3 regions of the Paraclostridium tenue genome follow, and region 1 is predicted to be linked to each of the others. Evidence: a T-box and tRNA genes for the amino acid it is inferred to sense, from the RefSeq annotation. Region 1 holds a T-box; the other regions hold tRNA genes.

Region 1 (3,496 bases):
ATGTTGTTTTTCTATATTTAAATTTTTAATATGCTTAGTTCCTACTATAAGTTTTTTTATTCTTGACTGAACTATAGCTCCACTACACATTATACACGGTTCCATAGTTACATACAAGTCACAATTTATAAGTCTCCATCCACCTAAGTATTCTGAAGCCTCTCTTATAGCTAAGATTTCCGCATGGGCAGTTGAATCATTTAATGTTTCAGTTAAATTGTGTGCTCTAGCTATTATTTCTCCATCTTTTACTATTACGGCACCTATAGGCGTTTCGCCTTTTTCATAAGCTTTATATGCTTCTTTTATTGCTTCATTCATATAAAACGACTTATCCATGCTTCCTCCTAAAACTTATAACATATTTAATATTACCATAATTAAATTTATAATTCAACTCAAATTTAAATTCATATTCTTCTATAATATTACAAATTCTTACTAGAATTTAATAAAAATTATACTAATCTTAAATTTTATTAAATAAAAAGGAGCTTAAATTTTTAAGCTCCTTCTTTAGATATATTTTTAATATTTAATATTATAATTCTTCTTTTTTGATAACATCAACACCCATATATGGTCTTAATACTTCTGGAACTACTACAGATCCATCTGGTTGTTGATAGTTTTCTAATATAGCAGCTAAACATCTTCCAACTGCTAATCCAGATCCATTTAATGTATGAACATATTCAGCTTTAGCTTTTTTATCTCTCTTGAATCTTATACCAGCTCTTCTAGCTTGGAAATCTTCAAAGTTTGAACAAGAAGATATTTCAACATATCTGTTATAACTTGGCATCCAAACTTCTAAGTCATATTTAAATGCAGCTGTAAATCCTAAGTCTCCTGTACATATTCTAACTACTCTATATGGTAATCCTAACATTTGTAACATAGTTTCTGCATCATTTGTTAATTTTTCTAATTCTTCATAAGATTCTTCTGGTTTAACAAATTTAACTAATTCAACTTTGTTAAATTGATGTTGTCTAACTAATCCTCTAGTATCTCTACCTGCAGAACCTGCTTCTGATCTAAAGCATGGTGTGTATGCACAGTATTTTATTGGTAATTGATCTACTGATAATATTTCATCTCTATGTATATTTGTTACTGGTACTTCTGCTGTTGGTATTAAGAAGTAATCAAGTCCTTCTAATTTGAACATATCTTCTTCAAATTTTGGAAGTTGTCCAGTTCCTATGAAGCTTGCTCTATTTGCCATGAAAGGAGGTAATACTTCCGTGTAACCATGCTTTTCAGTATGAGTATTTAAGAAGAAGTTTATTAAAGATCTTTCAAGTCTAGCTCCTAATCCCTTGTATAAAGTAAATCTTGATCCTGTTATTTTTCCTGCAGTTTCAAAATCTAATATTCCTAATCCTGTTCCTATATCCCAGTGAGCTTTATTTTCATAATCAAACTTAGTAGGTTCTCCCCAAGTTCTTATTTCAACATTATCTTCATCAGTTGTTCCTTGTGGAACATCTGGGTGAGGAACATTAGGTATTCTCATTAATCTATATTCTAGTTCCCCTTCTACTTCCTTAACTTTTTCATCTACACCCTTTATTTTATCTGATAATTCCTTTAACTTAGCCTTAGCTTCAGTTACATCTACACCTTCTTTTATTAATTGAGGTATTTTTTTAGATTCTACATTTAATTCATTTTTCATAACTTCAACTTCTTGAAGTAATTCTCTTCTTTTATTATCTAATTCAACTACAGCATCAAGGTCAAATTCCTTTTCCCCTCTTACTTGCATTGCTTTTTTTATTTCATCTAAATTTTCTCTGATTCTTTTTATATCTAGCATTTTTTCTTCCTCCTGTTTTTAATATTTTTTATATTTATTTTCATGAAAATAACGTTAACCTTATTGATATTGTGACAATTTCATCACTGATAATTTTTGTATTTATGTATACAAAAAAAGACCTTCGTACCCTTAAAAAAGGGACGAAAGTCTTGTTATCCGCGTTGCCACCCTAGTTGTTTATATTGTAAAAATATAAACCTCTTAAATCCTGTAACGTAGGTATACGACTAATCTTACTATTAATTCCGATTAGTAGCTCCGGAATGGATTCAAAAACCATTGTAATGAGTTCTCACCAACCACTCACTCTCTGAATACAAACTTGCTTTTTACTATTTTCCTTCATAGCTTTATTGGTTGTTCTATTTGTTAATCATTATATTATATATATTATCAACTTTCAATACTAATATTCAAAAATTTTATTATTTTTTTATTAGTTCTTAGAATTATCTTCTGTATTTTTATAGTATATAACTCTTGAAGGGAATGGTATTTCAATATTATTTTCATCAAATTTTTCTTTAACTTTTTCCATAATATCAAAATATACACTCCAGTAATCATCAGTTTTAACCCATGGTCTTGCAACTATTTTCATAGAACTATCTCCTAAAGTATTAAGTCCTATGATTGGTTTTGGATCTTCTAATATTCTTTTATCTTCTTTAAAAATTTTATCTAAAACATTTTTTACAAATTTTATATCACTGTCATATGAAACATCAAATGAAAAGTCTATTCTTCTTTTATCTTGATGAGTATAATTAATTATATTGTCACTAGTCAATTTAAAGTTTGGAACTATTATAGCTTTATTATCTGGAGTCTTTAATACAGTACTAAAAATTTGTATATCAGAAACTGTTCCTTCAACTCCAGATCCACATATATAATCTCCCGTTTTAAATGGTTGAAAGAATAATATAATTATCCCCGATCCTAGGTTTGATAATATTTCTTTAAATGCCAAACCTAATGATAATCCGATTACTCCTAATAAAGAAACCATTACAGTCATTACTGATTGTACTGGGAAGTTAATAATCTCTAAACATGTCATAACTACCATTACTATTCCTGTTCCATAAATACCATAAGAAATAAAGTTAGCGACACCTCTTTCAACATTATATTTTAATATAAAATTTTTGCTGTATTTTTTTACTATTTTGCACGCATATAAACCTAATACAAAAAATATAATCGCATATATTAACTTAGGTCCACTATTTTTAACCGCATGAAAAAATGTCTCTACTGTTTGTTGAGATACTTGCGATGTAGTTTCCACCACCATATAATCAACCTCCTTAATTTACATAATATTTAATTATATCAAGTTATTATATATCTTTTTACAAAATTTTTAAACATTATACTCCATTTTTAAACGTTTTATAAATTTAATTTGAATTTTTTATCATAAAAAAAACTATGCGAATATGCATAGTTTTTATATTGTTTCACAAGAATTAAATGAATTACAATTTTTTATATCACTAACAAATTTATCTATATCATGAACACTACTATTTCCTGAAAAAGCAACTTTTATATTTGAAATATCATCATTTATAGGACCTTGTTCTATAGATTCTATAATTAAATTATTATTATCTGCTAAATTAATAATATCTAGAATGTTACCTCTACACATTTGAATGC
Region 2 (14,942 bases), on a different contig from region 1:
AATCCAAAGGCATGAACTCTTAAATTGATTATATCTGCAAGTGCAAATCCAAGTCCAGTAAGTACTGCATATACTAAGTATAAAACTGGTGATATAAACATAAACATAAATTCAATTGGTTCTGTTACTCCTGTTAGAAAACAAGCTAACATGGCAGAGATAAATATAGGTTTATATTTTTTTGCTTTATCTTTATCTACATTTTTATACATTGCAAGTGATATACCTGCAAGTGATGCAGTTGATAATATTACTTGACCTGCTTTAAAACGAGCTGGGGTTATACTTGTCAATAAATGGTTGTATGCTGAAGTATCTCCAGAAGCTTTTAAGTTTATTAAATCTGTTATCCATGCAAGCCATAATGGATCTTGACCTGCAACAGTAGTCCCAGCGGCTGCTCCTGTTGCTATTTGATATATTCCTCCTAATTCCGTATAATTCATAGGAACTGTTATCATGTGGTGAAGTCCAAATGGTAGTAATAGTCTTTCAAGAGTTCCATATACAAAAGGTGCTAATACTGGAGCCGTATCTTTAGAAGATGCAATCCACATACCAAATGCATTTAGTGCACCTTGTGCAAATGGCCAAACTATAGCTAAAACAATAGCCCCCACTACTGACCCTAAAATTACAACAAATGGTACAAAACGTTTTCCATTGAAAAATGCTAAAGCTTTAGGTAGTTTATCAAAGTTATAGAATTTATTGTAAAGAACTGCACCCATAAACCCTGAAATTATACCTACAAATACTCCCATATTAAGAGCTGGTGCCCCTAATATAGATGTAAAATAATCTTTTACTAAAAGCGTATATCCTGTTAATGATGTTACTGTTGCATTTGGATCTAATAGCATATCTGATGTAACGCCAAGTATAACTCCTGTTATACGATTTATTAATATAAAAGCAATTACTGCTGCAAATGCTCCCCCAGCACGCTCTTTTGCCCAAGATCCTCCTATTGCTACTGCAAATAATATATGTAAGTTACCAATAATTCCCCAACCTATGTCTTCTACAACTTTAGCAGTTGTCATTATAAAATGGGCATCTGATGACATACCTATAAGTTTACCTATAGAGACCATAAGCCCTGCAGCTGGCATTACTGCTATAACTACTAAAAGTGCTTTCCCTAACTTTTGCCAGAAATCAAAAGATATTAGTTTAGTTTTACTACTCATTATAAATCCCCTTTCTTTAATGCAACCGATTGCATTATTTTTTAAAAAAATATATTATTTCACTTCGTTAAATTGATTTTTATGGATTTATTATAGCACTCCTTGAAAATGTTTTCAAGAATTTCATAACATTTATTTTTTATATTCCCAGACCTCAAGCAATCGATTGCATATAATAAGCCACATATGAACATATGCGGTTTATTATATAAATGATTCTCTTTCGATAAATTCAGTTTTTACAATATAATGATTGTTTATAGAACTATTATTCTCTAACTTATCAATTAAAAGTTTTGTTGCATAATATCCTAATTCATCTGCATTAATATTTACCGATGCTAGTGGTGGATTTTGATATTTATCTAATTTCGTATCATTAAACCCAACTAAAGATATATTTTTTATATTTTTTTCATTTAATAATTTTCTAACTCCAAATGCTAACAAATCATCAGTTGTTATGATTGCACTTAAATCGTTATTTACAAACAATTTTTCCATACAAATATAGCCTTCTTCCTCAGTAAAATCAGTTCCATGTATTATAAGGTTTTCATTTAAATTTATTCCGTTTATTTCTAAAGCCATATTATAGCCTTTTAATCTATCTTTAGACATATTTAAATTTTCAATAGCTCCAATAAACCCAATACTTATATGTCCTTTTTGGATAAGTTTATTTACAACATTATAAGTAGCTTGAAAATTATCATTATCTACCCATAATACATCAGTAGAATCTTCTGGTCTTCCAATTACTGAAAAAGGAAATTTAATTTTTTTTAAGTAATTTATACTTTTGTCATTTTCCTCTGATCTTAATAGTATTATTCCGTCAATCAGTTTTGCATCAATAATATCTATTATGCTATCTAACTCTTTTTTATTTTCTTTTGTAAATACGTAAGTTATATAATATCCCTTACTTTGTGCATAAATACTTATTCCCTTCATTGCATTTAGAAAAAATGAATTATCAAGAAATTCTTGTGCTTCATTTGGCAAAATAACACCTAATATTCTAGTTTTGTTATTTGCTAAACTTCTAGCTATAGCACTTGGTTTATAATTTAATTTTTTTATTGCCTTATGTACTTTTTCTTTTGTTTCATCGCTTATTTTTGAATTATTTGATAGAACTCTAGATACAGTAGACGTCGCTACCCCAGCTTCTTTTGCCACATCTTTTATTGTAACTTTCATAATGTTAAATTTCCTTTATATTTTTATTTACCCTTTTTAATTTTCTTTTATTATATCATATTAAATTTATATTTATATAATGAAATTATATAAATATAGCCTTAAACTATATAGTTTAAGGCTAGTTACTAAACTTAGTGAATCATTTCAGCTTCTATACTTATTTCTTTCAATCTTTTGCATACCTTATGTAGTTTAATATTACTATAAAGCTTTGAAACTTTTATTAATGCCGTATAACAATCATATACATCGTATTGTATGTATTTCCCTAAATTGTCTTTTATAATGATTATTTCATTTTCTTCATCTACAAATCTATCTTTGATATCAACTTCATAATCAAAATACTCTTTTAGTATTTCATCTCCCTCTAATAATAATTTATATGCTTCTTTTAATAACTCTAGATTATTCCCCAATGTCATAAATCTCCTTTCAATATGTATATTATGTAGATATTATAAACTATAATACTTGTCGCTTTTTGTCATTTTTTGCTCATCCCAACATTTACATATTAAATAATAAAGGGAGTTTATTACTCCCTTTTAATAATTATTTACCCTTAATATTTTCTTTAACTTTTTTACCTACATTAACCCCTGTGCTTATAGTTTCTTTAGCAATATTTCCTACACCATTTAATACATCTTTCCCTACATTTAATCCAGTGTTTATAGTTTCTTTACTGATATTGCCTGCTCCATTTAGTACTTCTTTTCCTACATCTTTTACAGGTTTAGTAACTTTCTTTATATTCTCTTCAACTTTTTTCTTTCCCATTATATACATCTCCTGTACTAGTATATAAGTAGAATATTCTACTTATATACTAGTATGTAATATTTTGAAGTTTTGTTACACATTTAAAATCTATAAAGCTTTTTATTTTAAAACAAAATAATTTTTATTTAAATAAACTTATTAACTCTTCTTTACTTAACTTACTTAATGCTTTAGAATTAGAAAGTCTATTATCAATTATCTCTTCTATTAATGCTTTTTTACTTTCTTGCAAATTTATAATTTTTTCTTCTATAGTATCTTTTGATATTAATTTTATAACTTCAACTACATTTTTTTGGCCTAATCTGTGAGCTCTATCACTTGCTTGATTTTCAACAGATATATTCCACCATGGATCAAAATTTATCACTGTATCTGCACTAGTTAAATTAAGACCTGTTCCCCCTGCTTTTAATGATATTAAAAATATTTTAACTTCATTATTTTTATTAAATTCATTTACTAATTTTACTCTATCTTCAGATTTTGTTTTGCCATCTAAATACATATATTTTATATCATTTTTTTCTATTTCATTTGCCATAAATTTTAAAACACTAGTAAATTGTGAAAACAAAAGTATCTTTCTATTATTTTCTATATAATCTTTTAATATATCTATACAAATATCAACTTTAGAACTTTTTCCATTGTAATCTTTTAGTAAAATTTTAGGATGAAGGCATAATTGTCTTAGTTTTGTTAAATAAGAGAATATAGTTATATTATCATTTTCATCTTTATTATTTTTAATTTTTTCTAATACGCTTTTGTTATAAATATCATATATTTTCTTTTGTTCTTTATTTAACTCTACAATAAATTTTCTTTCTATTTTATCAGGTAATTCTTTAATAACCTCTTTTTTCGTTCTTCTTAATATAAATGGCTCAATTAAATTTTTTAATTTATTTGTATTCTCATAGTTAATAAATTTATTTTTAAATTCTGTCTTATCATATAAGTATCCTGGCATAATAAAGTCAAATATAGACCATAAGTCTAATAAATTATTTTCTATTGGTGTACCCGTTAGTGCAAACCTTACCTTAGAATTTATACACTTAATAGTTTTAGTTATTATTGCATCTGGATTTTTTATATTTTGAGCCTCATCTATTATACAATAATCAAATATTTTATCTTTATATTTTTCTAAATCATTTCTTATTGTTGAATATGTAGTTAATATAACATCATATTTATTTGATTTATCAATTATTTCTTCTCTTTTTTTCTTATCCCCATGAACTATTCCCAATTTTATATTAGGTGCGAATTTATCAAATTCACTTTTCCAGTTATATATAAGGGAAGTTGGAGTTATTATTATACTCTTTGAATTTTTGTTGTTCATAATAAAAGCTATCGTTTGGAGAGTTTTTCCAAGTCCCATCTCATCAGCTAATATTCCCCCGAATTTATAATAACTTATATTATTAAACCAATTAACACCTTCTTTTTGATAATATCTTAATATGTCTTTTAATTCATTAGGTATATTAAATTCATATTTGTTATCATTATCAAATTTACTTGTTATTCTTTCTATATATTCTTTTCCAGTTATAAAATTTATATTATTTTCCTTTATATAATTATCTATGTATATAGCTTTGTTACTTTCAATCTTAATGTTATCAATTTCATCTGATGTTTTAATTATATCTATTAATTCTAGAAGGTCTTTAATGTCTTTATTATGCAAATCTAAATATGTTGATTCTTTTATCTTATATAGTCGTTTATTTTCCTTGTATGCATTGTATATATCAATGCATCTAGATTTATTAAAATCACCTATTTTAAAAGAAAAGTTTAAATTATTATTTTTATCATTAGATATACTTGCACTAATTTTCACATTTACATAATTTATTTCATTATTACTAAATTTAGATGTTTGTGTATTTTTTTGTAGTTTTTTCCTTGTTAAATCATCTATACACTTAAAAATCGTAGCTACCATATGTTTACATATAAATGTAGTATTTTCACTACTCTTGCTTAACCAATCATTACAATCACAACTTGTATTTACAAGTCTATGTGTTTTATCATTTATTACAACTAATGTAGTATTTAATTCATTATAATATTCATTAGCTACTGTAGCATAAAAATTTATATTACTATTTTCTTTTTTTATATAACTGTTACTTACTAAATTATTTTTATACAACATAAATCCAGCATTATGCCTATTTTTTTCTGTATTGTTTTCAATAATTGTTTTTAAAGTACTTATTTTCAAACTTATCACCTCCCTTTATATTATAAAGCATATAAGACCTGTATATATACAGGTCTTATATGCTTTATCTAACTTCTTTATTTTTTACATGTTCTTTTATTTTATTTAAATTTAAGTATAAATTCTTAAATGATTTGTTACAAATGAAAAAAGCACCTAAATAATAGGTACTTTACTAACTGGCGCAGAGGGTGGGATTCGAACCCACGGCCCCTTTCGGAGTCACTGGTTTTCAAGACCAGCTCCTTAAACCACTCGGACACCTCTCCGTATTTCATTAACTTATGTATATAATATATCATATATTAGTGTTTTTTGTAAATACTTTTTTATAATTTTATTATTAATTTATTTAAAAAGCGAATACTTTAATTAGTATCCGCTTTTAATTATATTTGCTCTACATTAGATTCTACATATTTATTTTCATCTTCTATATTAGGATTTACAGGAAGTATTATTACAAAATTACTACCTTCTCCAACTTTACTTTCTACATAGATTTCACCTTTATGAAGTTTAATTATATGATTAGTTATAGTAAGGCCTAATCCACTACCACCTTTAACTTCATTGTTTAAATCCACGACTTGACTAAATCTATCAAATATAACTTTATGATATTTTTCATCTATTCCTATACCAGTATCTAAAACACTAATCATAACTCTATCTTCTAAATCTTTAATTGTTATAGTTATATTTCCGCCCTCTGGTGTAAATTTAGCGGCATTTCCAACTAAATTAACAATACATCTTTCTATTTCATGACTATCACACATTATTGTTTTTTCTTCTATTTCTGGATCTATTATTAAATGTATACCTTTAGTCTTTACATAATCTATTAAAGTTAAAGCCGTTTCTTCAACTAAGTATACTATATCAGTTTCTTTTAAAGAAATAACGTACATATCATTTTGTAACTTAGTACTATCTACTATATTATTTATAAGATTTAATAACCTCTTGCAATTTCGTTGTGATACATCTATATAATGACTTAGGTTGTGTTTTTTTATATTTCCATCTTTTCTTATCAATTCATTTATCAATTGATTAGTACTACTTATTACATTTAATGGCGTTCTTAATTCATGAGATAAATTTACAAAATAACTATTTTTATTTCTTTCTAACTTTATATTTTTATTTAATAAAATTGTATTTCTTTCCATTTCTTCTCTTAACCTTAATGTTTTCTTTTGTACCAATCTATCTAATCTTTTAACTTTATTTTTATGATTTATTATAAATATAATTATTGCTAATATATATAATACAAATGCATATCCACTTAACCAAAATGGAGGTTTTATAGTAAATTTAACTTGTTTTTCATCACTTATATTTCCACTTGAATCTATAGCTTTAACTTTAAATGTATATTTTCCTGGAGGTAAATCATTATATGTAACATGATTATCCTTAGTTTTTACAACATTTTTACTTGTTCCTTCTAAACTATATTCATATGTTGTATTTTGAAAACTTGAATAATTTGATGTAAAGAATTTTATAGTTATAGTATCAGTATTTTCATTAAATTTCATCTTATCTATATTACTGTATTCTTTATTATTTACAATAAATCTATCAAATATCAAGTTAGGCTTTTCTCCTGATTTTATTATTTTATCTGGATAAAATGAATTTAGTCCATTTACTCCTCCAAAGAAAAACTCTCCTTTATTGTTTTTAAAAGCAGCATTACCATTAAATTCATTTGATTGAAGCCCATCTATTACACCTAGATTTTGTACTTTATTGTTAATTGTATCTATTTTAGATATTCCTTTATTAGTACTTATCCAAATATTGTCTTTATTATCTACTAATATGCCATATACAGTGTTATTTGCTATTCCATCTTTTGTTGTATATCTTTTAAATTTTTTAGTTTTTTTATCAAATTTATTTAATCCATAACTTGTACCTACCCAAATATTTCCTTTGCCATCTTCATTTATATATCTTACATGGTTATTACTTATACTATTTTTGTCATTTTTATTATATTTATAATTTTTAATAGTTTTATCCTTTGTATTAATAACACTTAATCCTTGTTGTTCTAAAAAGCCTAAGTAATAATTTCCTTCACTATCTTCATATATATGTCTAACATATCTATTTGGAGCTTGTCCATTATTTACAAATTTATTTATATCTATAAATTTATTAGTTTTTGGATTTAGTATATTCACTCCATCTGGAGTGCCTAGCCATACATAGCCTTTACTATCAATTAATACATCTGTTACTTTTTCATCTAATAATCCATCTTCTACATTATAATGTTTTAAAACATTATTAGACTTATCAAACTTTATAAGACCATCATCTGTCGCTATATAAATAATATTACCTTTTCCTGTTATATCATTTATAGAATCATTTATAAATTCTTTATTGGTAGTTGAATTCATAAATTTAGATTTATTGTGTTTTTTATCTATTATATTTACACCTTTTGAATTAGTTCCTACCCACAAATACCCATCATCATCTTCATATATACCATGAACTATATTTTCATTTAGTAAATAATCTTTGTCTAAACCAGCTTTATAGTGCTTAATTTCACTTTCCGTATCAAACATACTTATCCCTGAATATGTTCCTACCCATATAAGGCCTTCACTATCTTCCATTAAACTTTTTACATTATTATTAATTAAACTATTTTTATCATATACTTTATGTTGATAAACGTAAAAGTTATCTTCTCTTTTATTGTATTTTGCAAGTCCATTAGAAGTACCAATCCATATATTTCCTTTACTATCTTTAGTTATCGCCCCTATAGCAGAACTAGGTAAAGACTTTGAATCTGACGTATTATGTTTATACCTAGTTATATTATTATTTTTCATATTTATCTTAGATAAACCTGAGTTTGCACTTCCAACCCATACATATCCATTCTCATCATCGCAATATATGTTATATACATCGCCTTCGCCTACAGAATTTTTTTTGTTGTCTGCAGGATAACTTTTAAGTATCTTGAAATCTTTAGATACTTTAACAACACCTTTTTTAGTTCCTATCCATATATTACCTAAATTATCTTCATCTATTGAGTACATAAACTTACATATTAAATCTTTTTCTTTGCCTAATACTTGTTTAAATCTATTTTCTTTTTCATCATAGACATTTAATCCATTAGATGTAGCAACTATTATTTTATTATCTTTACTAAGTATTACTTCTGTAGCATTATCACTAGATATTAAATTGTTTTCTTCTGTATAATTAGTAATTTCATCAGTGTCAGGATTTAATTTATTAACTCCCTTAGATGTAGTTATCCATATATTCCCATGGTTATCTTCAACTATATCTGTTATATGACTATTACTTATACTATTATTTTCTTCTTCATAATTATAAACTTTAAAGTCGTATCCATTAAATTTATTTAATCCATCATTAGTACCTAGCCATATATAACCTTTACTATCTTGAAATATTACATCTATGGTTGATTGACTTATACCTTGTTCTATATTTGCATTGTTAAAATTTATATGCTCAAACCCTGCATATATATTAACCTTTGAATACAAAAAAACAATAATATTAATCACAATAAGCACATTAAATTTGCTAAATAAACTAAATTTACCCATACACTTTCCTTTCAGCCCAATTCCCAATTAATCTAATCTATTGTAATATAATAAGATATTAATTTCAAATTTTTTTAATTTTAACCTTAATATATTAATATAATTCATATATATCTGAAAATTCTAATTCAATTTTTTGAACATCAACTTTATAATCTTTTCTCTCATCTTCTACTGTATCTCCTAATAATTTCTTATTAGGTAATAAAATTTCAAATTCAGTCCCATTCTTACCATCACTTTCTAGATATATTTCTCCTCCATTTAATTCTATTATAGACTTAACTATACTTAGTCCGATTCCACTTCCTTCATTTGCTCTATTTAAAGACTTATCCGCTTGTACAAAGCGTTCAAATACTAAATCTTGCATATGCAGTGGTATACCTATTCCATTATCTTCAACTATTATTTGTACCCATTCTTTATTAATGTGTATATCTACAAATACATTACCATTTGGGTTTGTAAATTTAATAGAATTAGATAATAAATTTAACATTACCCTTTCTATCATCTCAGGGTCACATTTAATTATAAGCTCTTCTATATCTGTATCAAATAATATATTTATATCCTTTTGCTTTGCATAACTTATAACAGACATTGTTATTTCCTCTATTAATCTTACAATATCACAGTTTACTATATTAGGCTTTGTACAACCCACATCTATTTTAGTTATATCTACTATATTGTTTATAAGCCTTAGCATTCTTTGACAATTTAATTTTAGACTTTGTCTATATTTACCATAGGATTTTCTAAAGTCTTCTTCATTATTACATATTTTTAAATCTAGCAATTGTACAATTGAATAAAATATATTTAAAGGAGTTCTTAATTCATGACTTATATTCGCAAAAAATTCATTTTTCACTTTCTCATGATTTTTCATCTTTTCATATTCCATAATATATTTTTCCATTCTATGTTCTTCAGTTACATCCGTAAATGTTACTACCAATTTAACAGATTTGCCTTCTATATCTTGTTCATTAGAATCACCTATAATTTGTGTACTATTATCTAGTACAGTTTGTGCACTACAATCAATTATATTTTTTCCCGAATTTAATTCTATTTTTCCATTCCAGCACCCTTCATTTTTCATGCTTAGCTTTATATTTTCTAAAACTTCTTTGTTTATAGTTGAAATGCTATCTTTTATTTTACTTGTTAATTTATCTTTATCATACTCCTCATCTTTAAAAAAGTATGATTTAATTTTTTTATTAGAATAAATTATATTTCCTTCCAAATCACATATATATATATACAACTTTGCTTGTTTTCTTCTACTAAATTATAAAATATTTTTATTTCCTCTTTTAATTCTCTTTTTTTCTTTACACTTATTATAAGTTCTAAAAATAAACCTACTATAATTGTTATAAATGCCATATATGTTATAGATGTAGATATAAGTTTTATATCTATTATAGGCTTATTAGCTCCTGTAATAGCATATATAGCTTTAATCCAAAGCATTAATATACTAGCACCTATTACTGAATATGTATAATCATTTTCTTTTATTCCTTTTCTCAAAAATATAAAACTTGTTATTGTATATATAATAACTAATAAAAGATTATATCCTATAAAGAAATTAGTATCTTTATTCATAGGAAATATAATGCTTTCACGATCTAAATATCCAAAACATATTGCTCCTACAAAAACTAAACTTATAACTAAAAGTTTATTATCCATTATAAGTTTTCTAATTTTTTTAAATGGAAAAGCTGTTATTAAAATTATAATTATTCTCATTATAGATGTAGATATTGCAATATATCCCTTCATACTCATAATAGTATTTTCTAAAGTTAAATTATCAAATATCCCTAAAACTATATCCACAAAAAATATAATATACATTAATGATATTATAAAAAGTTCTTCTTTCTTGCTACTACTATAGCAAAGCAAACAACTTGTTATTGCTAAAAATGAAAGCAATATATTAAAAAATCTTATAAAATACTCTGGTTTTATACTGTTGTTTAAATCAAATTTAAATAAAAATATTAAAACAAACATATATAATAAGACTAAACATACTGACATACTTATAGTTAGTACAGTTGCTAGTTTATTTTTATCATTAATCTTAAGTTTTTGATTTACTCCTAACATATTTATCTCCCCTATCAATTATTAATACAAACTATATCATTATTAGTTAAATTAGTCTATATTTTCGACAATAAAAGACAGGCTATTACAAGCCTGTCTTTTTATAATTTATATATTTGATATTATTGCCTTTGATAATTGATCAGGACAAGAAGTAGATTTTGTGCCACAAGGTATTCCTTTTAACTTTTTAGCTACTTCATCAGCTTTTTTCCCTATAACTAATGATCTTATTCCTATTAAATTTCCCGCACATCCACCAATAAATTCAACATCTTTTATTATATTATTTTCATCTATTTCTAAATTGATTTGCTTACAACAACACCCTGAAGTTTTATAGCTTATTTTCATATTCATTCTCCTTAATATATAAATATAAGTATTTCAAAATATTATATTTATTTAGTGTTGTCTTTGTTACTATTTGTATTATTTGTCACTTTTACTTTTTTCTAAAAGTTCTTCTACCTCATAATGATTTGGATGTATAAAAGAATATGGTGTTTCATCTGTTAATTCTTCTATAGATCCACCTTCAAACAATTCTTCATATGGTGTATTTTGGGGTATAAATAACTTTTCATATGAATTTGTTTCAACTTTTCTACATTCTTTATCTTGTTTTTTCATGATGTTACCTCTCTTTTTCATTTGTTGCAATTATTTTACTCATATTTTTATTATATATAACTTTTACCCATTATTCTTTTTTATAATAATAAAAAACTATAAAACTTAAAAATTTTTAAGTTTTATAGTTTTATTTTATATTATATATTAACTAACTTGATTAATTTCAATAACACTATCTTTACTTAATCCTGACTTAAACATAGTTACTGCTGTATAACTTACAACAATTACTACTAACCATTTTAACCAATATACTGGCATATTAGTAACAAATAAAAGTGCTAAAATAGATCCTACTACACCACCTATAGTTATTCCCATAGATATTTCTCTTTCATAAGCTTTTTCTTTTACAAACTTAATACTAGCTATTGGCCCAACAAATGCACAGGCTCCCATCATTATAGGAAATGCTGCTTTTGGATTCATTCCTAATAATGCAACCATAGCCATACATGGAGCATATAATCCTATACCAGCTGTCATAAGTGCTCCTAACACAAAGTTTCCAGCTATACCTATTGCTAACTTAATCCCACTAAGTCCCATAGCTTCTCCACCTGATGGCATCAATTCAAATTGTCCTAGTACTATTAATATAGCTGTACCCACTAAAGCAATTCCCATAGTTAATTGAACTTTCTTTTCTGGTAGCTTAGATATTATACCCGCTCCTACCCAAGAACCAACTACAGCTGCTATTATCATACTTATTAAAGTTAATAAATCAACTTCTATTGAATTTAATGACATAAATGCTTGAACAATCATTGGCAATGCATGTGCAACATTTAATGTTCCAGGTAATACTTTATCTGGTATATGTATATTTTTATTTAATTTTAAAATTCCTGTAGTTGTTGCAAAAGATCCTACCCCTATAGCATCTAAAAAATCTGTTATAAATCCTATAAATATACCTGTTTTAAGTATTCCTCCTTTGTTTTTATCTTGGTTTTTTCTAAAGTCATTTACATAAACTGTTGAAAAACCTGCTGTTATTACTGCTAATAATCCTAAAATTGCCTTTACCATTTTGCCTCTCCTTCTTAAAAATTTATCATGACTATCAAAGTATAACATGCTAGGATAACATTTTCCAGAGTTTTTTCATTATTATGTAATATTTTTATAATTATGAAATCAATTTAATATTTTATTAATATTTGTTTTTAAATATCTATAAATTTCTAGATATCTGTCTAAATGTATTTCTTAAATTTAACAGTCCATATCCTTGAGATACATTAGGGAAATCATAAATTTCGCTTTTAGTTGCTCCAAGCATTAAATATGTTCTTAAAGGGTCTGTAAATAACGATAGTTTTGGTACACCACTTTCTTCTTCTAAATATTGCATAATGAGTGCAAGTACTCCACATACAATACAACTACTTACTCCTGTACCTGTAGCAGTGTTGTAATTTCCATTTATATACGTTGATATAATATCCACTCCAGGTGCTATTATATCAGGATTTATTCGATTTCCACGTATACTTCCTTTTGATGATCCTATCCATAAACTGTTTGTTTTATCATTGTATGCTCCTATTGTTATAACCTTTCTAGATAAAGCAAATTCAGTTATAGTTCCCATGGAGGTTGAATCTGTAAATCTAGTGTTAGTAGATATTAAATTTTTATTAGGCAGATATAAGTGGCATTCTCCATTTATTATAAATTCAGGCGTTAGTCTAAGATTCCAAATTCCTGGTTTTATATCTGTTAAATTTATTTCTAGTGCTTGCGCTCCTGTTTCTAGCCATGGAAATCTGTATATTACTCTATATCCAGTTTTTTCTATAAAAAATCTTCCAGTATATATTTGGTCATCTGGAGAATATGCTATAGTCTGGCTTACATCTCCAGATGGAGATATTATTTGTATTGATATTTTATCTGGTCCTGTACCTCTTAATATAATATCTAAATTAGTATTTTCTCCATTTTGAATAACTACATCTAAATAATCTTGAACATTTTTTAAATTATTATAATAATGTATATCTGTATTCCCTTCATTTCCAGCTCCACTTACTAATATAATACCTGATCTATCAAATTCTTCAAATATTTCTAATATAGATGCTTCTACTCTAATACCTGATTTTGTACCTACTGTTAAATTTATTATCATATGTTTATTTTCTTTTTTTGCTATATCAAGAACATATTTAATAGCTGCTAGAAAATCAGATACTGTATAGCTTATTTTCCCTGGATAATACACATCTTCATATCCTCTTAACTTTACAACTACCAAATCTGCATCTTTTGCAATCCCTCTATATTCAGGGTTTATATTTCCTCTTCCTACTAAAATTCCACAAGCCATAGTACCAGTGCCTGTATTGTCTACACTTAATGTAGTATCATTCTCTGTTATCGCATTATTTATATCTTCTCTTGTAAATTCACTTCCAAATATCATGCCTTCTGGAGGTGTTTTGTTACCATTTTCTTGATCCCATAGATAAAGTATTTTGCTTGTATTATTTTCATCTATTAAATCTCGATGTAAGTAATTTACTCCAGAATCTATAACTGCTATTAATATATCCTTTCCAGAAATATTAATATATGGATTTGTTTCTATATAATTAAGTTCAGTTGCATCCGAAATGCTTTCTCCATTTTCTATATTGTTGGTTATATTCATAAGAGAACTCATAGGATCTGACCCACTCCACCACTTAATTTCTATTATACTACTTAGTACAGTTTCATCAAAATCAAGAGGTACATATATAGCTGCTAGTTTATCATTTAAAATAATATATTTTTCTATATTATTTCTATTAAATGCACTTATTATATCTCCTTTATAAATTAAATAAAAAGACTTCTCTGTTTTATACACAACTTTGCCTCCTATTTTAATTGATCAAACATACCCTTAAAATTTAGCAACCCATAACCAGTAATATTGTTTGGATATATTGTATCTCCAGTACTAACTGCTCCACCTTGCATATATGTTCTTACCATTTGCATAAAACCCTTATTTGGATATTTGTTTTGTCCAATAATATATTCAAAAAATAATGCTATAGAGCCTGATGCATGTGCGGCTGCGGCTGA
Region 3 (14,942 bases), on a different contig from region 1:
ATTCTTAGAGGAATTATTTAAAAGAGCAAAAAAAGATGGTGTGCATACATGCTTAGATACATCTGGATTTGTAAATATAGATACTATCGACCCAATACTTGATTATACTGACTTAGTTTTACTTGATTTAAAACATATGGTTTCATCTAAAGCTAAAGATTTAACAGGAGTTGGAATTGAGAAAACACTAGAATTAGCTAGGCATTTAAGCGATAGAAATATACCTGTTTGGATAAGACACGTTCTTGTTCCTGGTGTAACAGATGATAGAGAAAACTTAGAACTTATGGGTAAATTTATATCTACTCTAAAAAATGTAGACAGAGTTGAACTTTTACCTTATCATACTCTAGGTGTTCATAAATGGGAGAACCTAGGATTTGAATATGAATTAAAAGGTGTTCCTGATGCAACAAAAGAAGACGTTGAAAAAGCAGCTAAAGTATTAGCTGAGTTTGGAGTTAAAGTTCATAGTAAATAAATAAAAAAGTCGTAGTTACATTACTACGACTTTTTTATTTAGAATTCAAATACTTCAACTTCCATATTATCTATAGCATCTTGTATTAATTTTTCTACATCTAATGATGATTCTGATTTCTCTATTCTATCTAGCTTAGGCTTTGTAACAGGATTTTTTGGTGAGAACACTGTACAACAGTCTTCTTCAGGTATAACAGAAGTTTCAAACGTACCTATACTTTGTGCTATTTTTATTATTTCAGATTTATCCATAGCTATTAAAGGTCTAAATACAGGTAAAGTAATAGCTGCATTTGTACATGTTAACCCTTGTATTGTTTGAGATGCAACTTGTCCTATACTTTCTCCAGTAACTAATGCATCACAAAATCTCATTTCTCCTACTCTCTGAGCTATTTTCATCATAAATCTTCTTGATATAATAGTCATCTCTTCTTCCTTACATGACATACCTATAGCTTTTTGTATTTCTAATATATTAACTTTATGAAGTCTTACTTTCCCACAGTACTTAGCTAATATTTGTGCTAAATCTCTTACTTTTTCTTGTGACTTTTCACTTGTGAATGGGTAACTGTGGAAATGAATAGCTTCTATTTCAACTCCTCTTTTTGCAACCATCCATGATGCGACAGGACTATCTATTCCTCCTGATAATAAAGACATTGCTCTACCATTTGTTCCAACTGGAAGTCCTCCATAACCTGGAACTGTATCGCTATATACCATAACATGATTTTGTCTGTATTCACAGTGTATAGTTGTTTCTGGATTTCTAACATCAACTTTTATTCTATCTTTAACATTAAATACTAAAAATCCTGCTATATCTCTACTCATTTCTTGAGATGTTAATTCAAGACTTTTATCTCCTCTTCTAGAACTAACTTTAAATGATTTTGAACCTTCTTCTATTTTTTCTTCTAATAATTTTAAAGCTAATTCTTTTAATTTATCATAGTCTTTTTCAGCTCTTATACCTGGACAAACACCTACAACTCCAAATACTTTTTTTATCTCTTCTAATACTTCTTCGTAATCTTCTGAATACTCTCCTAAGTCTACATATATTCTTCCGTATTCTTTATAAACATTAAATTTTCCTATAGGAGATAACATATTTTTTATATTTTTTATAAGTTTATTTTCGAATATATATCTATTCTTTCCTTTTACTCCTATTTCTCCGTACTTTACAATTGCTATATTATACAAATTTATCACCTCTTGATTATCTTCTTTTTATTATCATTCTAAGTTCTTCTACTGATTTTTTAATTATCTCACATGCTTGATTTATTTCATCTCTTGTCGTCATGTCAGATAAACTAAATCTTATAGCACCATCTATTTCTTCAGGCGTAAGTCCAATCGCATTTAAAACATGACTTCCTTTTTTCTTAGAAGAACATGCAGACCCTGTAGACACAAATATACCTTGCTGAGCTAAATGATGTAATAACACTTCTCCTCTAACTCCTCTAAAAGATATATTTAATATATGACATACACCGTCTTCTGGAGAATTTACTTTTATATCATCTATATTATTTACTATATAGTCTTTTAATAAAATTTTTAACTCATTTATATTTTCAATTTTAGAATTTAAATCTGACATTATTATATTAACAGCTTCTCCTAATCCATATATACCAGCTACATTCTCAGTACCAGATCTAATTCCAATTTCTTGACCTCCTCCAGTAAGCATAGGTTTTATTTTGTTACTATCTTTTATGTACATAAATCCTATACCCTTTGGTCCATGTAACTTATGTCCACTAACGCTCATAAAATCTATATTATATCTAGATGGCTTAAAATTAATTTTTGCAAATGACTGAACTGCATCCACATGTAAGTATACTTTTTCCTTTAAAGTACTTAAGTATTTTCCAACTTCTTTTATAGGTTGTATGCTCCCAATTTCATTATTAACATGCATCATACTAATTAATATAGTAGTATCTTTTATTGCATTTTTTACATCATTTATATCTACTACACCTTTATCATTAACTTTCAAATAAGTTACTTCAAATCCTTGATTTTCTAAATCCTCCATAGTTCTTAATACTGATGGATGTTCTATATTTGTGGTTATTATATGATTTTTTCTTTTTTTATTAAGATTTGCAACGCCTCTTATTATAGTATTGTTAGCTTCTGTACCTCCAGATGTAAATATTATTTCTTTATCTTTACATCCGATACTTTTAGCAATTTCTTGTCTTACCTTCTTTATATTTTTTTCAACTTCTACACCCTTTTTATGAACAGCTGAAGGGTTTGCATAGTCTATAGTAAGTGCATATACCATCTTATCTACAACTTCTTTGTATGGCTTAGTTGTGGCACTATTGTCTAAGTATATATCCATACTAATACACCAACTTTCTTTTATTTAAATTCTATTGTTATATTCTTTATTTTATTGTCCCAATTAACACTATAAATTATCATATAAATTTAGTGAAACTTTTACTATTATACCACTATTTGAGCTTTTTTTATATACTAAAGCCGTGATAATCCAATACTGACTACAGTATAATCTAGTTTTTATATATTATTTTGACTTAAATCAATATTTTTTAAATTTTTTTGTCAAAATTATTGATTTTTCTGTCGAATCTTGTTATTATATATATATGGTTATCCCCCTGATAACCTTAATTAAAATCTCTATTCCCAATACCCCTTTTAAATGAATATACTACATTCATTTAAGTCCTACTTCTTAACGGAAAAGAAGTAGGTTTTTTTATGCTTAAAATTAATAATTAATTTTAATTAAATATATTTTCGAAAACTATTGATTTTTCTGTCGAATCTTGTTATTATATATATATGGTTATCCCCCTGATAACCTTAATTAAAATCTCTATTCCCAATACCCCTTTTGAACGGATAGACTTTATATCCAATATTAAACTAACAACGGAAGTTAGTTTAATGCAAAAAGAGCTTCCCCAAGCTCTTTTTTTGTGCTTAATTCTACATTTATTTATGTTTTTTTGATATAATTTAATATATATAAAAAACTAAGGGGGGGCAATAATATGCACAATAAGAAAAAAGTAGCAATAGTCTTTACAGGTGGTACAATTTCAATGACTGTAGATGAAAAGATAGGAGCTGCTATACCATCTTTATCTGGGGAGCAAATTATGTCTATGGTAACTAATATAGATAAAGTTGCTGATATAGAGGTGTACAATTTTGATGAAATTCCAGGACCTCACATGACTCCAGAGAAAATGTTAAACTTAAGAAATTTCATAAATGATATACTTTTAAGTGAAGATATTTCAGGTGTTGTTGTTACACACGGTACTGATAGTTTAGAAGAAACTGCATATTTCTTAGATTTAACATTAGATTCACCTAAGCCTGTAATAGTTACAGGAGCTATGAGAAGTAGCGATGAACTTGGTTATGATGGTCCTAGCAATCTTGCAGCAGCTGTTTGTACTGCTATATCTGATGAGGCTTATAATAAAGGTGTCTTAGTTGTTTTAAGCAATGAAGTTTTATTAGCATCAGAAGCTACTAAAACTAATACACTTACTTTAAATACTTTCAAGTCTTTAACATGTGGTCCTTTAGGTATAATAGATTGTGATAAACTTGTATTATCTAGGGACATTGTTAATAGACAAACTATAGTTGTTGATAAGGTTGAACCTGATGTTGCACTTATAAAATCTGGTGTAGGAATGGATGAATCTTTTATTAAATTTGCAGCTGATAAAGGATGCAAGGGTATAATTATCGAAGCTATGGGTAGAGGTAATATCCCTCCAGGAATGCTTAAAGGTGTAGAATATGCTAGAAGCAAAAATATACCAGTTGTTATAGCAACTAGATGTCATTCAGGTAGAGTCTTTGACAGTTATGGTTATTTAGGCTCTGGTAGAGATTTAAGAAATTTAGGATGTATATTTGCAGGAGATTTACCAGGTCAAAAAGCTAGAATAAAATTAATGGTTGCCTTAGGTAAGACTAATGATTTAAATGAATTGAAAGATATATTCGAAAAAGGTATTTATTATTAAAATTTATAAACTATCTAAAGTTTTGTATTTTATAATAGCCTTTAACTATTTATATAAATAAAAGAGATATATTAAATATATCTCTTTTTATTTACTCTGATTTATTTATAATCCCATTTTTAAAACAAATAGAATAATCTAAGTCTTTTGTCCCGCACTTAAACTTAACTTCTATCATTTTTCCATCCTTGCCTGTTATAACTCCATTACCAAATTTCCTATGAACTATATTATCACCTATTTTTATAGCTTTAATATCTTCTTTTGTAGGAGATTTAATGTCATCTATGAATCTAGATTGAAATACCTTACGGCCATATTTATTTTTAGGAGAACTTATATAAAGCTCATCTTGTGCTCTAGTTATTCCCACATATAATAACCTTCTTTCCTCTTCTATAGCTGATTTTCTTTTATCTTCATCTTCTATATCATAAGATTTTTCATGAGGTATTGTACCTTCATTTGCACCTATTATATATACATATGGAAACTCTAAACCTTTAGCACTATGCATAGTTGTAAATATTACACCTTCTGAATTTTTATTGTTTCTATTTTCAACTATTTCTGATTTGACTTTTTCTATATGTTCTAAATAATCATTTATAGTCTTAAAATGTGTAGAAGAACTTTCTAACTCGTTTAATATTTCAATTAATCCATTTGGTTTTATTTTTCTATTACTACAGTAATCTAATACATATCTATCGTAGTCTAAACTAGTTCTTATATATGATATTGCATTTTTTGGCGATAATGTCTTTAAGTAACTTAAATCTATTTCTAAATCGTTTAATGTTTTTACTTGTTTAGGATGTAAACCTCCTTTGTTTATTAAAGCTCCTATAAAATCTCTATCTTCACTAGCTAATTTTATACTTTCCTTAGATATATATCTAAATGGTTTATTTATAATTCTTATCCAATCTTCATTTAAAGTTGTATCTATTCCCAACCTTAAATATGCTAACAAATCTTTAGCAACCCAATGATCATATATTGTAACTATAGAATCTCTAACTACAAAAGGTATATGCATATCCATAAATACATCAACTAAAGCTCTAGACTGTATATTAGTTCTATATATAACAGCAAAATCATCATAGTTAACACAATTATCTTCACATTTATTTAATATATCTTTTGCGATAAACTTCGCCTCTTCTTCTGAATCTTCTGTACTTATATATTTAACTATTCCCCTTTCATCTCTATCGCACTTTATTGACTTTTCATATCTATTTTCATTATTTTGTATTAGCTTATTAGCAATATCTGTTATTCCTTTTTTAGATCTATAATTTATATCTAATATATACTTTTTACTATTTTTAAAATACTGTTCAAATTCTAATAAAAAGTCAGGTCTAGATCCTCTAAATCCATATATACTTTGATCTTCATCTCCTACTACAAATATATTATTATTAGGACTTGAAATTAACTTTAGCACCTCAAATTGTACTTTATTTATATCTTGAAATTCATCTACTAAAATATATCTATATACATTTCTTACTCTTTCTAAAACTCTTTTATTATTTTTTAATAAGTAATATGTTTTTATAAGCATATCATCAAAGTCAATTTTTTTTAAACTTTCTTTATACTCCTCATACATATTGTAAGTTTTTATAAACTCATCCTTGCTAAGTATCTCAGAATCAAAATCTGATTTATCCATTAGCTCATTTTTCACATAAGATATTTCATTTATAACACTTAGTATAGTATCATCATCTTCTGCATTTTCTACGTTTAAATTTTTTAAAATACCTTTTATAGCAAATTTCTTACTCTTTTCATCTAGTATGCAATCTAACTCATATTTCTCAAAAAATCTTAGTATTCTAAAAAATACAGAATGGAATGTTCCGTAGTTTACACTGTTTAATCTAGCATCATGACTTAAACTAATAGCTCTGTTTTTCATTTCTGTAGATGATGCTTTTGTAAAGCTAATAGCTAAAATAGTTTTAGGATTTATATTATTATTTAAAACCATATTAACTATTCTATATGTTATCACCCTAGTTTTTCCCGATCCTGGTCCAGCTAAAACCATACAAGGTCCGTCTATATGCATAACAGCACTTTTTTGATTGTCATTTAATTTATTTATATCTATCATAATTTATCACCTTGAACTATCTTTATATTATTTTATAATTAATATTATATATCATATTTTTTAAAAAGGAGTAGTACTATGCAAGTTATTACTAAAACTTTAGATGATTTAATAGATATACCTGAAAACCACTTCATATTCGATATAGAAACTACAGGATTAAGTCCTAAATTTTCTAAAGTAATTTTAATAGGTATCCTTTATAATCATAAAAATAAAACTATAATAAAACAATACTTTGCTTCATCAGAGGAAAAAGAAAAAGATATATTATTAACTTTCATAGAAGATATAAAAAGTTTCAAAGGACATATAACCTTCAATGGAATTTCTTTTGATATACCTTTTTTAAACTCTAGATTTGAAAAACATAAAATTGATTATAATATGGATAAATCTAAAGATATTGATATTTTACGCCTTATAAAGCCTTATAAAGAAAAACTATCTCTATCTGATTGTAAACTAAAAACTATAGAAAAATACCTAGGTATAGAAAGGGAAGATACTATATCTGGAAAAGAAAGTGTTCAATTATATAAAGAATTTATTTTAACTAAAGATAAGTTATTAAAAGAAAAAATATTACTACATAATTATGAAGATATTTTTTATTTAGGTAAAATATTTAAAATTAAAGATGTTTTAGATGAAAAGCTTCATTATATAAATATATCAATAAATGATTTTGTATACAAAATTTTATTAACTAAATATAAGATTTCTAAATCCATATTAAGTCTAACCTTTATATCTAATGATAAGTTTAATTTAAATGTAAACTTATTTAGCGAAAACTATACTATTGCATCTGATGAATATAACTTATATCTTAATATTAATCTTCATACTGCAATAGATTCTAAAAGTAATAAAATTTTATTTTATAATCTAGGTTCTATTATACCAATCAAAATAAATGATGAATTTATAACTGAAAATATATTAGCTTTATCTAAATACATATTTTCTAAAGAATTTAATTATATAAATTAAAAAGACTGTTGATTTTATCAACAGTCTTAACTGGCGGAGAAGGAGGGATTCGAACCCTCGCACCGGTTAACCCAGCCTAATCCCTTAGCAGGGGATCCTCTTGAGCCACTTGAGTACTTCTCCGTATTCATCATTACTATATTTAAATTATATAATCTTAATATTAATCTGTCAACGTTTTTTGTAAAATTTTATTTAAATTTATGTAATAATAAAAGGGAGAATCTCTCCCTTTTATTATTACATATGTCTTTTAGCTTCCAACAGATTCTCATTTGCTTGTCTTAAACACTCTATAGCTTTTTCTATATTAACCGCAGTTTCTTCTTTACCCATTTCCCTTGCTTTATCTACCCATTCTCTAAATCCTTCTTCATGAGATTCATTATGATTTACCCAATGTACTAAAAGTATATTTAAAGTCTTCTCATATTTATTTTCTTGTGATGCTCCTTGAGAATGATAATGACCATGTTCATGCTCATGAGTTCCATGATGATATCTAATACTATCTTTATTTAAAATCATATTAATCTCCCCCTAAATTATTTTATATTAAATTCTTTTTTTATTAATTTAACTGCATCTTTAATTAAAAGTGCTAATGGCTTTCCTTCTAAACCTACCATCTCTATGTCTTCCGGCATAATAGGTAAAAGTATTTTTAATGCCTCACTAGTTGCTATAGATTCACTTATTTTAGATGTTACTTCTCCCATCATAGAATTAGGTATAACTACAGATATAGGCGCTACAACTATACTTGCCTTTTTTGTAGAAACGATGATAGCATTTTCTCCTGTTGCTCCCTTATTTGCATGTGATTTCATCATTGAACTTGTTGCTATTGAGTTAGTCCCTAGTGCATAGATTTCTATATAAGATGGTAATTCTTCTCTTAAAGATGTTACTATTTGAGCTCCTATTCCTCCACCCATACCATCAATAACTGCTATTACCATAATTTATCTCCTTGTTTTATCCATCGCTATGTAAGCTTTACATATTTTACTTATATTCATTTATTATTATTTTGTGATCCATAAGTTTTATTTCTTTTATTTCTCCATCTATTATTTTTTGATCTCCTAATAAATCTGTAAGATATACTTTTCCTTCATATGGGTCTATGCTCACTACATTGTCCATAACTCTTTCAAGTTTTTCTCCCCTTATAACATAAGCTGCTGATTCACACATAATACTTTCCCCCTTTTAATCTATTTTTATATCAAAAAAAGATTTCTTCAAGGCACTTCAAGTCCCTCAAAGAAACCTTCATGATTTCAGTTAACTATCTACTTTGAGTATATCATTGAAAATAATACAAAGTCAATTGATTAATTTACATTATTTACCTTTTATTTAAATGTTCTTCCGATATATATTTTTCATATAATTCATTAGCTAATTCATATTCATAATCGCTTATACCATCTTCTTCAAAACTTACATTAAACACATCTTCAAAACCTTTAATCAATGAATTTTCCAAACTTGTAATATCAATATTTTTTCCTAATTCATTTTCAATACCACTAGCTTTACTTAGAGTAAATTTCTTTGCTCTTTCTTTTAACTCTGGTGTTTTAGTTTTTATAACTTCAAATAAATCATCTACATTAAAATCTAGTACTATAGACCCATGTTGTAATATAATACCTTCTTTTCTGTGTTGAGCACTACCTACAACCTTTTTATTATTTATTGTTATTTCATATGATGAGTGTGCATTAAAACAAGCTGCCGAAAGTTTTTCTCTATTTATCCTTTCTCCCTTACTTAAATTATCAATATTTACGCCTTCAATATTTAATCCTTTTGCAATTCCTTCACTTATAAATTTATATGAAGCGTTTATACTTTTATCCATTAAGTTATTATCTTCACCTACTATTATAGAATATGTAAGTTCATTTTGATGCAATACAGCTCTTCCCCCGGTTATTCTTCTAACACAATCAATATTTAATTTTCTACATTTTTCTAAATCAACTTCTTTTTCTAAGCTTTGAAAGTATCCTATAGTCAAACAATGTGGATCCCAAGTATAAAATCTTAAAGTTGGTTTACTTTTTCCTTCTTTATAAGCTATCATGATTGCTTCATCTATTGCCATATTCATTGCTCCATTGAAAGCTTTATTTCTTATTAATCTCCAATTTTGCATTTTAAATTTCCCCTATTTTAAAATTCAATTCTTTTATTGCTAAATCTATTTCATCTTTATTTAGTTTTTTTGAATAATTATATATTGTGTGCCCTGGTCTTTCATTGTAATATGGTCTATTACAGTCTTTGCATCCTTTTATTTCAAATGGTAGTCCTTTTAAAATATCTTGTTTCATATAATCATCTATTTCTACAAATTCCAAATATCCATGTTTATTAAATTTAAAATAATCCCTGTTATATCCTTTATCAATCATGTATGTCATTAATTGAATCCTTCTATAACTTTCTATATTAGGCTGGCACACATTTTCCATTTTAGTACCTTTTACAGGCGTAAAAGCAAATAAACTTATTGTTATACTATAACTCTTTAAATTTTTATATAAATCATATATATCTTTATGAGTTTCTCCTAATCCAACTATTATGTGCGTGCTTATTTTATTAGGATACATAATCCCAGCTTCTTTAATAAAATCTATTTTTTCTTCAAAATTATTTCCTTTTATATTTTCATATAATTCTTTATTTGCAGCATCTATTGCTATTCCTATTTTGTCTACTCCAAGTTCAAAAAACTTATCTAAATCCTCCATATCTTCTAACTTAGCAGATAAAGATATAGGAATATTTAGATATTGATTTATATATTTTATAAATTTTGTTACTTCATCATATGATTCATCACTAGCCATAGATTGTATGCATATACGTTTAATATTATCCTTTTTATAATTTATAAATGCATCTAATATATCTTCTTTATCATACTCTGGCCATATTACTCTAGATAACTTATCTTTCCTACTACTACTTTCTATTGATTGAGAACAAAAAGAACATTTATTACTACACTTATTACCTATCATTATATATGCAGTAGTAGGAGGTATATCACTCTTACCTTTTTTCATTTCAAGCTCTATAGCAGTCCCAATAGATAATCTAATCATAATATACAACACTCCTTGCTCTCTATAACGTTTAGTTTCATTTCTTTTACTAATTCTCTACATTTTCTTGATGGTAAAACAATTTTATTTATCCCACATTCTAATGCTATACTGTCTAATAAATTCCTATATTCTCCTCTAGGCCTCATACACCCTAAATTTATTTTTGTTTTAGGAAGGTTTAACCTAGCTTCACATAATAAATCTGCGACTTCACTAATTTGAGGAGGTTTCACATTTTCATATTCAGTATTTTTAGTTGGAATTAAAACTATAAAAGTTAACTGATTTGGTCGATTTTCTTTTAAGTACTCAATAATTTCATATTCTCCTTTTATTTTTCCACCTTTCAATCCTATACATATATGCGGTGCTACATTTGTGTATTGTTGTATATATTCATAGGTAGATATATATTCATTTTTGCTTTTATTCATCTTATAAACTTCTTTTATTGTATCTTCATCAAATACTAAATCAAAAGATACATAATCTAAATACTTACATATTTTTTTTATATTTTCTTTGTTCATAAGTCCTATGTGCGAATTAAGTTTATATCCTTTATCTTTTAATTTTTTTATAATATCAATATATATTTCTATAGGTACATCTCCACCATGATTACAACCTCCACTTAACAAGATACTGGTAATATATCTTTTGTTTAAATTTTTTTCATAATCACTTATAGGAATCATATTTTTTAAATACTGTCCGTTACAATGCGCACACCCTAATCTACATTCATTATCTGTTGTACTTAAAGCTAGTGTTTGATTTGGATAAGCAAATTCTATATCATATCCAAAATTTTTAAGTTTTGTTTCGTATGCTAGTTTAATTTTTTCATTTGTATTCATATATTTATTCTCCTAGCATCTTTTTTACTGTTGGAAATTGTTCTATATTTGTGTGAGGTAGGAAACAAGCAGATATAAACTCATCCATATATGTTGGATATACACTTAACTCTACATATGTTAATTGATTGCCTATCCCTTTTAGTTTGTTTTTAGCATCATTACTTATTAAAGTTAAATATGCTCCTATTAACGAACTATTTCCTATATAATTAAATTTTTCTCTTTCTATATCTGGAAGTAATCCAATCATAATTGAATTTTCTATATTTAAACTATTTCCAATTCCTCCAGCAATTAACACCTTATCTACTACGCTAAAATCCATACCTAAACTTTCTATAAGAGTTGCTGCCCCTGAGTATATAGCACCTTTTGCTCTTATAAAGTTATCTATATCTACTTCATTTACAGTTATGTCATTTTCTATATTATATTCATCTTTAAAGGCAAGAACATATTCTCCTATATCATGTTCATTAAACCTTATTCTATTATTATTTAAATCTCTATTAATCTTACCTCTTCTATCAACTATGTCATTAATCATCATTTTACATATAAGATCTATTATTCCTGAACCACATATACCTACTGGCTTACAATCTCCTATAATTTTCAATTCAGGTTTTAAGCTAATTTTATCTATATCTATCTTTTCTATAGCTCCATTAGATGCTCTCATTCCACAACTTATACCTCCACCTTCAAATGCAGGACCAGCAGAACAAGCACAAGTCATCATATAATCTTTATTTCCAAATACTATTTCTCCATTAGTACCTAAATCTATAAAAAGTACATTTTCTTCACTAGTCCAAATTCCTGCTGATAATACTCCCGATGTTATATCACCTCCAACATAACTAGCTACTGAAGGTGCTAAGTAAATTTGTCCATTAGGATTTATATTTATACCTACATCCTTTCCTTCAAGATTTGGCGAATTCACAAATGGAGGTATATATGGTTCTTGTCTTAAAAAATCTGGATACACACCTAAAAATAAACTACTCATAGTTGTATTTCCAGCCACTATAAAAGAAATAACATTATTTTGATTTATACTATTTCTTTCATACATAGTTTCTAATAAAGGATTTATAGTTTCATCTATTATAGATTTTTTTAAATTTTCAAGGCCATCCTTTTTTGTAGAGTATATTATTCTATTTATTACATCTGCTCCATATTTAATTTGAGCATTTCCTGATGATGCTTTATCTATAATTTCATTATTATTTAAATCAACCAAGCAAACAACAACAGAAGTAGTTCCTATATCAACTGAAATACCATAAAGTCTGTCTTCTGTATTTCCAGATTCTATGTCAATTAAATATATATAATTAGGTTTTACTTCATATGTAATTGTAACTTTAAATTTATCTTTCCTAAGTGCTATGGGAACTTTTTTTAAAAATTCTATGCTAAAATCTATATTTTCATAGCCTAGATTATTTCTTATATATCTTTGTAGCCTATCTATATCACTTATATTGTCATCTAAATTAGGTTCTTCTAGCTCTATATATTTTTTTAATACATTATTTGTAAATTCTAATCCATTTTCCTTAAGCATATTTATAGATTTTTCAAATATTTTCTTATCATTATTTTTATCACTCCCTTCTATTTTCATATCATTTATAGACGATGATAGTTTAGAAGGAATTTCAATTTCTATATCTTCAATAATTTTACTCGCACATGAAAGTATATATCCTTGATTTCTTTCTTCATTACTTATATGTACATTCATCTCAGAATCTACATTTCCATGTATTAATTTAACCTTACACTTACCACAAACTATACTTCCATTACAAGGAGCATCTATAAATATTTTGTTATCTCTAATTACATCTAATAAATTATCCCCTTTACTACACTCAATCTCTTTTTTATGAGATGCTATCTTAACCTTAGCCAAAAGAACTCCCCCCTATAAAGCGATTTAATATTAAATTTTTTAATAAGTTATATATTCTATATGTTATATTGTATTACCTTGATTTTTCCTTATTATTGCTAAAAATTTAATGCTATCTAAAAAGCTGTATCAAAGTAAATTTTATTTAGTAATTTTACCTTGATACAGCTTATTTATTTCTATTCTAAACTAGACTCATATCTATCAGAGTTTAATAAACTTTCTAATTCATCATTATCTGATATCTTAACTTTTATTATCCATGCTTCATAAGGATCTTCATTTATAGCTTCTGGCTCATCTTCTAATGCTTCATTTATTTCAATAACTTCTCCAGATATAGGTGCTATTAAGTCTGATGCAACTTTAGAAGATTCTACAACTCCAAAATCTTCACCTTTAGTTATTTCATCTTCAATCTCAGGCATCTCAACAAATAATATTTCTCCCAATTGATCTTGTGCATAATCTGTTATTCCTATATAAGCATAATCATTCTCCAGTTTAACCCATGTATGTTCCTTACAGTATTTTAAACTTGGTACAACCTTCATATTTTCACTCCTTAAAAATTTACTTTTTTACATTACACATTCCATAGCTAAAGCTGGATGACCTTTTTCTTCTAGATATGCTAATACCCCTTCAGAATCAGTAGCTATTGTTTCATCACATATCATATCTGTAAAGTTTTCTATTCCATGTAATTCTTTCATAGTAGCATTTAATTTATCAGCAACATAATCTTTTAATTCTTTTGGCATCCACACTATTCTAGATGGTCCACCCTCTGCATAAGCAAATTTCTTAGAAGATATAAATTGTCTTCCATGCCCCATAAATCCTGGAGTTTGAACACCTCCACCTGTCATAGAAGCAAGTTCTCCAAACGTCATACCAACAGGAGTTATTCCAGCATATTCTCTATTAACTATAACAAATCCATTAGCTTCTGGCATTATACCGCATATACACTCAAAACATCCACAAGAAGTCATAGGATCTTCTAATATAGAGTAAAGTGTAACACTTTCAACGGCACCTTGAGATATATTAGCTACTTCATCATTTACTGATTGCCATATACCTTTTAAGTCGTCTAAACATTCACCTTTTACTATAGGTTGACATGGTCCTGTTTGATCTAATTCCTTAGTTGCCTTAGCATCTAACCAACTAACAGCTCCACAAAGACCAAGTCTTTCAGGTGTTACAACACAAACGTGTGCTGGTGCAAATGATTGACATAAGTTACAAGTGTAGAATTCTTCAACACTTTCATCTACTAGTGAAGCTAATCTTTCATCTCTTGATGTATATTTTGGAGTTGCATATTTTTCT

Evidence for each region. A T-box is a leader RNA that pairs with one kind of tRNA and senses whether it is charged. The one in region 1 lies ahead of serS (serine--tRNA ligase), so its partner is inferred to be a tRNA-Ser.
Region 2: it has a tRNA-Ser gene. The T-box ahead of serS (serine--tRNA ligase) is inferred to sense a tRNA for this amino acid. The anticodon was not compared.
Region 3: it has a tRNA-Ser gene. The T-box ahead of serS (serine--tRNA ligase) is inferred to sense a tRNA for this amino acid. The anticodon was not compared.

What each region holds. Positions count from the first base shown of each region.
Region 1 is NZ_BAAACP010000034.1:5,607-9,102, forward strand. It holds gene ABFX13_RS14245 (nucleoside deaminase) at 1-339, opposite strand, end outside; gene serS (serine--tRNA ligase) at 542-1,825, opposite strand; T-box leader at 1,962-2,183, opposite strand; gene ABFX13_RS14255 (mechanosensitive ion channel family protein) at 2,265-3,128, opposite strand; gene ABFX13_RS14260 (hypothetical protein) at 3,285-3,496, opposite strand, start outside.
Region 2 is NZ_BAAACP010000002.1:237,070-252,011, forward strand. It holds gene ABFX13_RS02925 (PTS transporter subunit IIBC) at 1-1,193, opposite strand, end outside; gene ABFX13_RS02930 (LacI family DNA-binding transcriptional regulator) at 1,398-2,399, opposite strand; gene ABFX13_RS02935 (hypothetical protein) at 2,534-2,821, opposite strand; gene ABFX13_RS02940 (hypothetical protein) at 2,958-3,185, opposite strand; gene ABFX13_RS02945 (DEAD/DEAH box helicase) at 3,310-5,442, opposite strand; tRNA gene ABFX13_RS02950 (tRNA-Ser) at 5,623-5,711, opposite strand; gene ABFX13_RS02955 (ligand-binding sensor domain-containing protein) at 5,832-9,017, opposite strand; gene ABFX13_RS02960 (sensor histidine kinase) at 9,175-10,341, opposite strand; gene ABFX13_RS02965 (hypothetical protein) at 10,326-11,222, opposite strand; gene ABFX13_RS02970 (TIGR03905 family TSCPD domain-containing protein) at 11,331-11,576, opposite strand; gene ABFX13_RS02975 (hypothetical protein) at 11,655-11,855, opposite strand; gene ABFX13_RS02980 (TSUP family transporter) at 12,003-12,893, opposite strand; gene cspC (bile acid germinant receptor pseudoprotease CspC) at 13,039-14,721, opposite strand; gene ABFX13_RS02990 (S8 family serine peptidase) at 14,733-14,942, opposite strand, start outside.
Region 3 is NZ_BAAACP010000006.1:94,432-109,373, reverse strand. It holds gene pflA (pyruvate formate-lyase-activating protein) at 1-481, shown strand, start outside; gene thiI (tRNA uracil 4-sulfurtransferase ThiI) at 520-1,698, opposite strand; gene ABFX13_RS06345 (cysteine desulfurase family protein) at 1,715-2,866, opposite strand; gene ABFX13_RS06340 (asparaginase) at 3,549-4,544, shown strand; gene ABFX13_RS06335 (ATP-dependent helicase) at 4,636-6,681, opposite strand; gene ABFX13_RS06330 (ribonuclease H-like domain-containing protein) at 6,760-7,677, shown strand; tRNA gene ABFX13_RS06325 (tRNA-Ser) at 7,709-7,800, opposite strand; gene ABFX13_RS06320 (DUF8180 domain-containing protein) at 7,918-8,205, opposite strand; gene ABFX13_RS06315 (DUF3842 family protein) at 8,223-8,639, opposite strand; gene ABFX13_RS06310 (CooT family nickel-binding protein) at 8,686-8,877, opposite strand; gene ABFX13_RS06305 (lipoate--protein ligase family protein) at 9,032-9,847, opposite strand; gene lipS2 (LipS2 family lipoyl synthase) at 9,849-10,805, opposite strand; gene lipS1 (LipS1 family lipoyl synthase) at 10,802-11,668, opposite strand; gene acsV (corrinoid activation/regeneration protein AcsV) at 11,673-13,601, opposite strand; gene gcvH (glycine cleavage system protein GcvH) at 13,781-14,155, opposite strand; gene acsB (acetyl-CoA decarbonylase/synthase complex subunit alpha/beta) at 14,183-14,942, opposite strand, start outside.